Regions from separate parts of the Aquitalea sp. USM4 genome, predicted to be linked through region 2. Evidence: predicted binding sites of a transcription regulator. Region 2 holds the regulator's gene; each other region holds the start of a gene.
The links. Region 2 encodes HrcA, which represses chaperone genes, less so after heat shock. Its sites were predicted from a motif close to ATTAGCACTCGNNNNNNNCGAGTGCTAAT; they were not measured.

Region 1: a site for HrcA is predicted at 1,770-1,798, ahead of groES (co-chaperone GroES). Genes of this name have one in related genera too.
Region 3: a site for HrcA is predicted at 1,590-1,618, ahead of rpoH (RNA polymerase sigma factor RpoH). Genes of this name have one in related genera too.

What each region holds. Positions count from the first base shown of each region.
Region 1 is NZ_CP029539.1:2,197,159-2,201,362, forward strand. It holds gene rfbB (dTDP-glucose 4,6-dehydratase) at 1-395, opposite strand, end outside; gene DKK66_RS10240 (glycosyltransferase) at 668-1,696, shown strand; gene groES (co-chaperone GroES) at 1,869-2,156, shown strand; gene groL (chaperonin GroEL) at 2,211-3,854, shown strand; gene DKK66_RS10255 (Nif3-like dinuclear metal center hexameric protein) at 3,984-4,204, shown strand, end outside.
Region 2 is NZ_CP029539.1:2,973,513-2,977,716, reverse strand. It holds gene dnaX (DNA polymerase III subunit gamma/tau) at 1-686, opposite strand, end outside; gene mltB (lytic murein transglycosylase B) at 762-1,805, opposite strand; gene hrcA (heat-inducible transcriptional repressor HrcA) at 1,837-2,853, opposite strand; gene recA (recombinase RecA) at 3,014-4,060, shown strand; gene recX (recombination regulator RecX) at 4,076-4,204, shown strand, end outside.
Region 3 is NZ_CP029539.1:1,193,733-1,197,936, forward strand. It holds gene ftsE (cell division ATP-binding protein FtsE) at 1-551, shown strand, start outside; gene ftsX (permease-like cell division protein FtsX) at 548-1,456, shown strand; gene rpoH (RNA polymerase sigma factor RpoH) at 1,649-2,512, shown strand; gene DKK66_RS05730 (PglL family O-oligosaccharyltransferase) at 2,633-4,204, opposite strand, start outside.

The DNA.
Region 1 (4,204 bases), 780 kb from region 2:
GTGGACACGTGCAGGAAGCGGAAAGCTGTCTTGGCTTCGCCTTCCAGTGCACTCCAGTAGGCCCGCACGGCTTCCAGCAGGTTGAAGGTGCCTACCACATTGGTCTGGATGAATTCACCCGGGCCGTGGATGGAACGATCAACATGGCTTTCCGCCGCGAAGTTGATGACAGCGCGCACCTGATGTTGTTGCAGCAGTCGGCTGACCAGCTCGCGATCGCCGATATCGCCCTGAACAAATATGTGGCGCGGGTCGTTTTCCAGGCTGGCGAGGGTTTGCAGATTGCCAGCGTAGGTCAGCTTGTCCAGGTTGATCACACCTTCGTCATTGCCATTCAGCCAGTCCAGAACAAAGTTGGCTCCAATGAAGCCGGCACCGCCTGTCACCAATATCATTTAACAATTCCAATAAGTAAGTGGTTTTTGCTTGGCGCGGGGCCATGGTAAAGTAGCCCACCGTGGGCAAGTACATTGTGCTCGCCTGCAAGGCCGACATTATAAGACAAAATTGCCCGGCTTCTCGTTGTACAGTCTTGCGACTGCGGCGGGCAGGCCCGATTATTCCGTTTCCACGCCCATTCAGGCCTTGATGCCCCATGTTGCAGATTCTCTTGCTTGCACTGATTGCTTCTTTTACGACCGGGCTGTTGCTGATTCGGTATGCACACTTGCATGCACGCTTTTCGACCGATGGTGACGTCACCGGCGTGCAGAAATTCCATGCCACGCCTGTGCCTCGCATTGGCGGCCTGCCCATCATGCTGGGCCTGATTGCAGGCTGTGCGCTGTCTGGCTATCTCAATACATCGGTGTGGGTGCTGTTGCTGTTGCTGTCGGCTTTCCCGGCATTTGCAGCTGGGTTTATTGAAGACCTCACCAAGAAAATCGGCCCCTTGCCTCGCTTGCTTGCTACCTTTGTGGCTGCTGCACTGGGTTATTTCCTGCTAGGCGCCGGGCTGGCCCGGCTGTCCATTCCCGGGGTAGATCAGCTGCTGGCTTCCTACTGGTGGCTGTCCTTGCTGCTCACCATGGTGGCGGTGGGCGGGGTGGCTCATGCCGTCAACATCATTGATGGCTATAACGGTTTGTCCGGCATGGTGGCGGTGTTCATATTCCTGTCCATCATTTATGTCTGCTTCAAGGTGCATGACATCGTATTGATGAGTGTGTGCTTTGCCATGGTTGGTGCAGTGTTGGGTTTCCTGTTCTGGAACTTCCCGCGCGGGCTGATGTTTGCTGGTGATGGTGGGGCCTATCTGATTGGCTTCATGATTGCTGAAATGTCGGTTTTGCTGGTGGCGCGCAACCCTGCAGTTTCACCGTGGTTTCCCTTGCTGTGTGTGATCTACCCTGTTTTTGAAACAATCTTTTCCATCTACCGGCGCAAATTCCTGCAGGGCAGGGCGGTGGGCTATCCGGATGCACTGCATCTGCACCAGATGATCTACAAGCGCATGGTACTGTGGATGGTGGGCTCCAAGGATGCACGTCACCTGACCCAGCGTAACAGCATGACTTCACCTTACCTGTGGTTGCTGACCTCGTTTTCGGTGGTTCCGGCCATGTTGTTCTGGAACCATACCTGGGTGCTGATGCTGTTCTGCCTGCTGTTTGTGCTTGGCTATTTGCGTCTGTATCGCATGATCGTGCGCTTTAAAGTACCCAGCTGGCTGGTGTTGCGTCGCGACGATTCCTGAGCCCTGCCTGTCCCGGTGGGCAGCAAAGTTTTTGCAGCTCCCCCACTTGAAACCTCCTTGAGCCGTCCCTATTATTAGCACTCGTCAGGGGCGAGTGCTAATTCCCGCCCCGTGCTGCCATCCAGGCAGATCATTTTTGCTTTCAACAGCCAATTGTATTTAGGAGAGATCAATGGCAATTCGTCCGCTGCACGATCGTGTTGTTATCAAGCGCCTTGAGGCTGAAGAAAAAACCGCATCCGGCATCGTTCTGCCGGGCGCTGCAGCTGAAAAGCCCGACATGGGCGAGGTGCTGGCTGTCGGTAACGGCAAGGTTCTGGACAATGGCGAACGTCGTCCGCTGGAGCTGAAGGTTGGTGACAAGGTCATCTTCGGCAAGTATTCCGGCCAGTCCGTCAAGGTTGATGGCGAAGAAGTCCTCGTGATGCGCGAGGAAGATGTGATGGGCATCGTCGAGTAATTCCGACCCATACACCCTTCTACGATCCTTTTATAGAATTCTGGAGATTTGAGCATGGCTGCAAAAGACGTAAAGTTTGGTGATTCCGCACGCGCCAAGATGGTGGTTGGTGTCAACATTCTGGCTGACGCCGTCAAGGTTACCCTGGGCCCGAAAGGCCGCAATGTTGTGCTGGACCGCTCCTTTGGCGCACCGACCATCACCAAGGATGGTGTATCCGTTGCCAAGGAAATCGAACTGAAAGACAAGTTCGAAAACATGGGCGCTCAGATGGTGAAGGAAGTGGCTTCCAAGACTTCCGACGTGGCTGGCGACGGTACCACCACCGCTACCGTACTGGCCCAGGCCATCGTGCAGGAAGGCATGAAGTTTGTTGCCGCCGGCATGAACCCGATGGACCTGAAGCGCGGCATCGACAAGGCTGTGGTTTCCCTGGTAGGTGAAATCGCCAAGATCGCCAAGCCATGTGCCACCACCAAGGAAATCGCTCAGGTTGGTTCCATTTCCGCCAACTCCGATTCCGACATCGGTGAAATCATCGCTACCGCCATGGAAAAAGTGGGCAAGGAAGGCGTGATCACCGTTGAAGACGGCAAGAGCCTGAGCAACGAACTGGACGTGGTGGAAGGCATGCAGTTCGACCGCGGCTACCTGTCCCCGTACTTCATCAACAACCAGGAAAAACAGATTGCCGCTCTGGACAATCCGTTCGTCCTGCTGTTCGACAAGAAGGTTTCCAACATCCGCGACCTGCTGCCGGTACTGGAGCAAGTGGCCAAATCCGGTCGTCCGCTGCTGATCATCGCCGAAGACGTAGAAGGCGAAGCACTGGCTACCCTGGTGGTCAACACCATCCGCGGCATCCTGAAGGTGGTTGCTGTCAAGGCTCCGGGCTTTGGCGACCGTCGCAAGGCCATGCTGCAGGATATCGCCATCCTGACCGGCGGTACCGTGATTGCCGAAGAACTGGGCCTGACCCTGGAAAAAGCCACTCTGGACATGCTGGGCCAAGCCAAGCGTATCGAAGTGGGCAAGGAAAACACCATCATCATCGACGGTGCTGGCCAGGCTGATGCCATCCAGGCTCGCGTTGGTGAAATCCGTCGCCAGATCGAAGAAGCTTCTTCCGATTACGACCGCGAAAAACTGCAAGAGCGCGTGGCCAAGCTGGCTGGCGGTGTTGCCGTGATCAAGGTTGGCGCTGCCACCGAAGTGGAAATGAAAGAGAAGAAGGCTCGCGTTGAAGACGCGCTGCACGCTACCCGCGCCGCTGTGGAAGAAGGCGTTGTCGCTGGCGGTGGCGTTGCCCTGCTGCGCGCTCGCTCCACCCTGGACAGCCTGAAGACCGACAATGTCGATCAGGATGCCGGCGTGAAGATCGTACTGAAGGCCATCGAAGCTCCGCTGCGTCAGATCGTCAAGAACGCTGGCGACGAGCCGTCTGTTGTGGTGAACAAGGTACTGGAAGGCAAGGGTAACTTCGGTTACAACGCTGCTACCGGCGAATACGGCGACATGCTGGAAATGGGCGTGCTGGATCCGGCCAAGGTAACCCGCTCCGCCCTGCAACATGCTGCTTCTGTTGCCGGTCTGATGCTGACCACCGACTGCATGATCGCAGAACTGCCGGAAGACAAGCCGGCTGCTGGCGGCATGCCGGACATGGGCGGCATGGGCGGCATGGGCGGCATGATGTAAGCTGCTTCGGCCTCTCGCTGAACCTGAAAACCCCGCACTTGTGCGGGGTTTTTGTTTTTGGATCGCAAACAGGTAGCGCGTCTTATCTCTGGCACAATAAGCGCATTCAGAACCAGGCAAAGGTGTCCCATGCAATTAATGCAATTGTTGAACAGCATCGATCAATGGCTGGAACCGTGGCGCTACAAGGACTATGCGCCCAATGGCCTGCAAGTGGAGGGTAGGGCGGAAGTAGCGCGCATTGTCTGCGGCGTGACTGCTTCGCAGGCGCTGATTGATGTGGCCATTGCGCGCCAGGCGGATGCCATCCTGGTGCACCATGGTTACTTCTGGAAGGGCGAGGATGCCCG
Region 2 (4,204 bases):
ATGCCATAGGCAATGGCCTGATCCAGCAGCGACAGCGCATCGCGCATGGAACCTGCTGCAGCACGGCCCAGCAGGGCCAGGGCGGCGCTTTCATGCGGCACGTTTTCCACTTGCAGCACATGGGCCAGATGGCCTGCCACCTGCTGTGGCGTCATGTTGCGCAGGGAAAACTGCAGGCAGCGCGACAGCACCGTCACCGGCACTTTTTGCGGATCGGTAGTGGCCAGGATGAACTTGACGTGGGACGGCGGTTCTTCCAGCGTCTTGAGCATGGCGTTGAAGGCACTCTTGGACAGCATGTGCACTTCGTCGATGATGTACACCTTGAAGCGGCCGGAGGTGGGCGCGTACTGCGCGTTTTCCAGTACTTCGCGGATATTGTCGATGCCGGTATTGGAAGCGGCGTCGATTTCCAGCAGGTCGACAAAGCGGCCTGCGTCGATCTGGCGACAGGCAGAACATTCACCGCAAGGCTCGGCCGTGGTGCCGGTTTCGCAGTTCAGGCTCTTGGCCAGAATGCGTGCGATGGTGGTCTTGCCCACCCCGCGGGTGCCGGTCAGCAGATAGGCGTGATGCAGCCGCTCTTCTTTCAGGGCATTGGAGAGGGCGCGCACCACGTGCTCCTGGCCGACAAGGTCGGCAAAGCGTTTGGGGCGCCACTTGCGGGCAAGGACTTGATAGCTCATGGGGGCGGATTTTAATGGCAATCGGCCGGCAAGGCGACTTCTTTTGACAGTTGCCGCCTGCCGGTCTGGCTGGCCTTACTGGGCCGGATTCACGCTGTCGGCAGCGGGCTGTGCTGCTGACTGGGCCTGGGCATTCAGGTAGCGCAGGCGCAGCTCGGCTGCCAGCTCTTGCGCCACCTTGGCATACAGGGTGCTCTTGTTGTAGCGGGTGATCACATAGAAATTGTTCAGCCCCAGCCAGTATTCCGTCACACCCGGCGCAGTTTCCAGCGGCACCAGCACCGCCTGCACATTGTCCGCCACCTGGGCCTGCGGCAGCACGCCGCGTGCCTTGAGTTCGCCCACTGTCAGGTGCAGGTTGAATTTGTCGGCCACCAGGCTGCTCAGATCCACGCCCGGTTGTACTGCTGCCGGGATGACGATGTCGTCGCCATGGCGCCAGCCTTGCAGCTGGAAGTAATGCGCCACGCTGCCGATGGCATCGTCGACGTTATTCCAGATGTCGCGGTGGCCGCTGCCGTCAAAATCCACCGCCCACTTGCGGAAGCTGGACGGCATGAACTGCGGCAGGCCCATCGCTCCGGCATAAGAGCCTTTCAGCGTCAGCGGGTCGATACCCTCTTCCTTGGACAGCTTGAGGAATTCGGTCAGCTCGCCACGGAAGTACTCGGCACGGCGCGGGTAGTTGAAGGCAATGGTGGTCAGCGCATCAGCCAGGCGGAAGCTGCCGGTGTTGCGGCCGTAATTGGTTTCAATGCCCAGAATGGCCACCACCATTTCCGGCGGCACGCCATACACCTGCTCGGCACGCTGCAAGGTGGCGGCATGCTGCTGCCAGAAAGCCACGCCGTTTTTCAGCAGGCGCTCGTTGTAAAAGCTGCCGCGAAACTGATACCAAGGCCGGGATGTCGCCGGCTTGTCCAGAATGGCAATGATGTTGGGCTTGAGTTCCACATTGGCAAACACCGCCTCCAGCTCGGGCCGGTTGAAGCTGCCGCTGGCCACCTGCTCGTCGATATAGCGCTGTACGTCTGCCCGGCCCAGCAAGGCGGCATCGGCTTGCGCCACAGAAGACACCACGCCACCGGCAAGGGCGGCGGCCATCAAGAATCGTTTCATCGGAAATTCCGTGTACTGCCGCCAGTGCGGCTTAATAAGAGAGCGCGCTGGAAACCAGCCGCGCAGTAATGTCGACAATGGGAATGACCCGTTCGTAGGCCATGCGGGTGGGGCCGACCACGCCCAGCGTGCCCACCACCATGCCGTTGATGCTGTAGGGCGCGGTCACCACCGAGCATTCGTCCAGCGTCATCACGCCGGATTCCTCGCCGATGAAAATATTGACGCCCTGAGCATCCTGCCCCTGGTTCAGCAGCTTCAGCAGTTCGGTCTTGCGCTCGAAAGTGGCAAACAGTTCGCGCAGCCGTGACAGGTCTTCGGACAAGTCGCGCACATTCAGCAGATTCATGCCGCCGGCAATCACCACCGCGTCGCTGGGGCTGCCCAGCGAACTCTGGCCAAAGCGCACCGCGGCCGACATCAGTTCGGTGATGTTACCCTGCAGTTCGCGCAACTCCACCGCCACGCGGCTGGCGATGGCACTCAGGCCCTGGCCGGCATAATGCTGGTTGATGAAATTGCCGGCTTCCACCAGTTCGCTCGGGCTGTAATCGCGTTCGGTGGTGAGCAAGTGGTTTTGCACATCACCATCCAGCGTCACCAGGATCATCAGGATGCGCCGCTCGGACAGGCGCAGGAATTCGATCTGGCGAAAAGCGACATCAGAGCGCTGCGGCGTCACCACCACCCCGGCAAAATGGGTGAGATCGGACAGCAAGGTGGATGCCGCCTGCGCAATGCGCTGCGGACTGTCCGGCTGCAGGCTGCTTTCCAGCTCGCGCATGGCCAGCTCTTCCAGCGGCTGGATGGTGAGCAGGTGATCGACAAACAGGCGATAGCCCTTGGCCGTCGGCACGCGTCCGGCCGAGGTATGCGGCGAGGCAATCAGCCCCATGCCCTCCAGGTCGGCCAGGATGTTGCGGATGGATGCAGATGACAGTTCCATGCCGGACAGCATGGACAGGGTTTTCGATCCCACTGGCTGACCATCGGCAATATAGCGTTCGATCAGCGTTTTCAGCAGACGTTGTGCGCGCTCGTTCATCATGCTCTCATTTTACCTGACCGGGCGATTCCGGCCAGCCTCTCCATCAATACCATGTTGCGTGTATTGGTGTCATTTCAAGCCGTCTTTCGCATTTGTCGGCTCTTGCCTTTGTGCGATAATCCCCCATCTATCGATTCCACTACACGCAATTGGAGACAGCATGGCGTCAGAAGACAAGAGCCGCGCATTGGCGGCAGCCCTTGCCCAGATCGAAAAGCAGTTCGGCAAGGGTTCGATCATGCGGATGAGCGACAACCAGATCAACGAAAACCTGCAAGTGGTATCCACCGGTTCGCTGGGCCTGGACCTGGCACTGGGTGTTGGCGGTCTGCCGCGCGGCCGTGTCGTGGAAATCTACGGCCCGGAATCTTCCGGTAAAACCACCCTGTGTCTGCAGGCCGTGGCCGAAGCCCAGAAACTGGGTGGCACCTGCGCCTACATCGACGCAGAAAACGCACTGGACCCGATCTACGCCCAGAAACTGGGTGTCAACGTGGAAGACCTGCTGATTTCCCAGCCGGACACCGGCGAACAGGCGCTGGAAATCTGCGACATGCTGGTGCGTTCCAGCGGTGTTGACGTCATCGTGATCGACTCGGTGGCCGCACTGGTACCCAAGGCCGAAATCGAAGGCGAAATGGGTGACAGCCACGTCGGCCTGCAAGCCCGCCTGATGAGCCAGGCACTGCGCAAGCTGACCGCCAACATCAAGCGCACCAATACCCTGGTGATCTTCATCAACCAGATCCGCATGAAGATCGGCGTGATGTTCGGCAACCCGGAAACCACCACCGGCGGTAATGCACTGAAGTTCTATGCCTCCGTGCGTCTGGACATCCGTCGCGTCGGCGGCATCAAGAAGGGTGACGAGGTGATCGGTAACGAAACCCGCGTCAAGGTAGTGAAGAACAAGGTATCGCCGCCGTTCCGTCAGGCCGATTTCGACATCCTGTACGGTGAAGGCATCAGCCGCGAAGGCGAAATCATCGAGCTGGGCGTCAAGCACGGCTTCATTGAAAAATCCGGTGCCTGGTATGCCTACAACGGCCAGAAGATCGGCCAGGGCAAGGACAACACCCGTGAATGGCTGAAGTCCAACCCGGCCATCGCGCAGGAAATCGAAGGCAAGATCCGCGAAGCCGTCGGCATCAAGGTGGAAATCACCGAGAACGACGAAGAGCTGGCTGACGACGTACTGGACGTATAAGCACGCGAACGGCTGATGGAAAAAAGCCTGAAGGCGCGAGCCGTCGATCTCTTGTCCCGCCGCGAATACACACGGCGGGAACTGGAGCGGCGGCTCGCGCCGTTTGCCGAAAGCCCGGAACAGCTGGCCACCCTGCTGGACGAA
Region 3 (4,204 bases), 1.8 Mb from region 2:
GGCATTCCGGTGCAGGCAAATCCACCTTGCTCAAACTGGTGGCCGGGATAGAACGCGCCACCAGCGGCAGCGTGATTGTCAGCGGGCAAAACCTGTCCAAGCTGCGTAACAGCCAGATTCCTTATGTCCGGCAGCATATCGGCATGGTGTTTCAGGACCACAAGCTGCTGTTTGACCGCTCGGTATTCGACAATGTGATGTTGCCGCTGGACATCATCGGCTTTGATCGCCGCGATGCCGCGCGCCGCGTACGTGCCGCACTGGACAAGGTAGGCTTGCTGTCAAAAGAGAAAACCATGCCCATCCGCCTGTCCGGTGGTGAACAGCAACGTCTGTGCATTGCCCGTGCCGTAGTACACCGCCCCAGCCTGCTGCTAGCCGATGAGCCATCGGCCAACCTGGACCGTGCCTATGCACTGGACATCATGGAATTGTTCAAATCCTTCCATCAGGTAGGTGTCAGCGTGGTGATTTCCGCACATGATGAAACACTGATGGAAGACTATGGTCGCCGTATCATCCGGTTGAAAGAAGGGCAGTTCGCCGCATGAAACATTATCTGTATCTGAACTGGCAAAGTGCACGGCAGGCTTTGGGCAAGATTGTCCGTCAGCCATTTGGCAGCCTGCTTACCCTGCTGATGTTGTCGATTGCGCTGGCCCTGCCGCTATCGCTATACCTGAGTGTGAGCAGCATCCAGGAATGGGCCGGCCGACTGACCGCCACGCCGCAGATCACCCTGTTCATGGAGCAGTCTGCCGAAGAAGCCGACCTGGCTGCTGTCTCCAGCACCCTGACCAAGCACCCGCGCATCCAGAGTTTCCAGTTCATTGGCAAGAAACAGGCGCTCTCTGACCTGGAAAAGCGCAATGGACTGGCTGGCTTAAGCGAAGGACTGACTGACAATCCGCTGCCGGACGCCTTTGTGGTTACCCCTAAGACGCTGGAACCGCACGAACTGGAAATGCTGCAAAAAGAGCTGTCCGGCCTGCCCATGGTGGAGACCGCCCAGTTTGATGCCCGCTGGGCCAAACGCCTGTACGGCATGGTGGAAATGGGCAAGCAACTGACCTGGTTTCTGGGTGCTGCGCTAGGCATCGCACTGGTGCTGGTCACCTACAATGCGGTGCGGATGCAGATTCTGGCACGGCGTGACGAAATTGAAGTGGCCAAGCTGATTGGTGCACCGGACAGCTTCATCCGCCGCCCCTTCATGTATCACGCCATGTGGCAGGGCTTGCTGGCCGGACTGGCTGCCTGGGGGCTGACTAGCTGGCTGGTGGTGACGGCCAACCCGGCCATTCACGAGTTTGCCCAGCTTTATAACGAAGCCGTCTCGCTGCGGGGCCTGACGCCGGTGGAGCTGGCCGTGGTACTGGCTGTTTCTGCCGTGCTGGCCATGCTGGGTGCCCGCCTGGCGTCCGACCATCACCTGCGCCAGATACAACCTCGTTAACAATCCTCCCCTTCCCGCCTCGGCCGGTTTTCACTTAAGGTGACAACTGGCCGTCCCTGATGAATACCCGCTAGCGACTTGAAAAAAGCTATCGGCATCATAGAAAAATTCATTGACGGTGGAACCTTTGCTTGCTAGCACTCTCTATATGCGAGTGCTAAGATAGCACTACCCAAGGAGGTAGTTACACTGATGACCACAACATTTGCCTTGCCCGTTCCGTCGTCCAGCGGCAGCCTGGAGCAATACATCCAGGCGGTGAACAGTGTTCCCATGCTGACCCCCGAACAGGAAACAGAACTGGCCACCCGCTTCCAGGAAGAAAACGACCTGGATGCCGCTCGCCAGATGGTTCTGTCGCACCTGCGTGTCGTCGTATCCATTTCCCGTGGTTATGCCGGTTACGGCCTGCCACAAGCCGACCTGATCCAGGAAGGCAATATCGGCCTGATGAAAGCGGTAAAGCGCTTCGAGCCCGGTCGCGGTGTTCGCCTGTTTTCCTTTGCCGTGCACTGGATCAAGGCAGAAATCCACGAATTCATCCTGCGTAACTGGCGTCTGGTGCGCATTGCCACCACCAAGCCGCAACGCAAGCTGTTCTTCAACCTGCGCAGCATGAAAAGCAGCTTTTCTGCCCTGAGTGAGCAGGAAGCGCAGCAGATTGCCGAAGACCTTGGCGTGAAGCCGGAAGAAGTACGTGAAATGGAAACCCGCATGAGCGGGCAGGATATCGCGCTGATGGCCGATGATGGTGACGATGAGTCTTACGCACCTATCGACTGGCTGGCAGATGCCCACCATGAACCGACACGCGCACTGGAACGCAAGGCTTTCGATCACCTGCAGACCGAAGGCATCGAATATGCGCTGTCCACCCTGGATGCCCGTAGCCGCCGCATTGTGGAAGCCCGCTGGCTGGCAGACGATGGCGGTTCCACCTTGCACGAACTGGCTGCCGAGTTTGGTGTTTCGGCGGAACGCATTCGCCAGATCGAAGCCAAGGCGCTGGGGAAAATGAAGGCTGCACTGAGTGAAGGTGTGGTGATCGACGACTAAGCCGTCACCCGTAATAACAAAAAGCCCGCGCCAAACGACGCGGGCTTTTTCATTTTCTTCACGGCTTTACCACCTGAGAGATATAACCGCCACCTTACGGATGGCGGTTTGCCGCAACACTCACTCCCCTTCCCCACCCCGGTACTTGGCAGGCAGCTTGTCAAAGACAGCTTGCGCCTCTACACGCAGCCCCTGCCACTCGGGTACATCCTCGTCAATCTCGTCGAGATAATCCTTGGCATAGGTCGGGAAGGATGCCAGTGCCGTAGCCACGGTTTTGCGCGCCTCATCCTGCTTACCCGCCAGCGCCAGCATCTGCGCCTTCTTCATCATCACATCCGGATAGGGGCGGAAAGCAGTCAAACGTTCTTCCCACTGCAATTTCTGCGTCAGGTTGCTGCGATCCGCAGTCAGATAATCATCCAGCGTGCTAAGGGCGTGATAGGCAAACAGCGGATGCTCATCCATGATCTGCGCCAGGCGCTGCTGGCGCTTGGCATCGCGTGCCGGGTTATCCGTCTGGGTATACAAGCCCACCAGCTCGTTGTAAGTGGACCAGGTGACAATCGACAAATAGCCCACATACACCATACCCAACAACCAGGCTGCCCGCACCAGCAAGCCTGCACGCGCAGTCCGTGCCGGTGCCATCGAAGCAAACACCACCAGCATGGCGAGGAAATACAGATACCACAGCGGGTATTCCAGCATGCTGTGAATCAGCGTCACCGCCATGCAACCCAGCGCCAGCATGCCTTCAGCTTCGGCACGCTCGCTGAAGAATGGCCATACCACCCAGGCAAAGCCGACTACCACGGCCAGGGTGATGGGCAGGCCCATTTCCGCCAGCAATTGCAAAATGAGGTTATGGCAATTGGTGAACAGGCCGCTATTGAAGCCGGCACTGGCAAACTGCGGCAGCGGCTGCAAACGTACGCTTTCCGCTGCATATTGCGACCAACCCACCCCCCACAACGGGTGGGTTTTGAAGGTCATCCAGGCCTTGGTCATTTCGGCAATACGGCGCGAACCCATGTCATCCCCATTAGCCGCCAGCCGCTCCACGCCGGAGGCATTGGTCACATTGGCATGGGTGAACAGCGAAATCAGGTGATTGACCAAAGGCAAAGCAAACTGCGCGGCGAAGATCACCACACAGCCCAGCAACATGGCCCACATCAGGCGGCGCGACTCCTGGCTACGCATGCGCCAGTGCCATACAAAGCCAAGCATGGTCAGTGCCAGCAGATACAACAGCGTGGTACGCGATGCAGCATAAGCCAGCATCAGGCCGAACCAGACCACCAGCAAGGCCAGCCAGCCGCGCGCCATGCGGTCCACCGCAAACAGGTATACCCCGCTCACCACCGACCACATCAGATAATGCGCGTACTGATTACGTTGACCGATATGCCCAAAGATATTGGTAGTGGGGTGCGCACTGTCATAAAACAGGCCCAGCGTGTGGGCAAGGCCGGTCAGCTGTGCGAGGCCTATCAGCGACTGCACCAAACCACCCACAATCACTGCCCGCGCCAGCCAGATGGCAAAGTCACGCGGCCCGAATGTCTGCTGCAGGCTGTAGGACAGCCCCGCCAGCAAGGCCACCACCAGCCAGGCCAGTGCGGTGGCATAGGTCATGCCGGGAAACAGGGCCTGCACCAGCTGCGGCTGCACACCCCACAGCAGTGC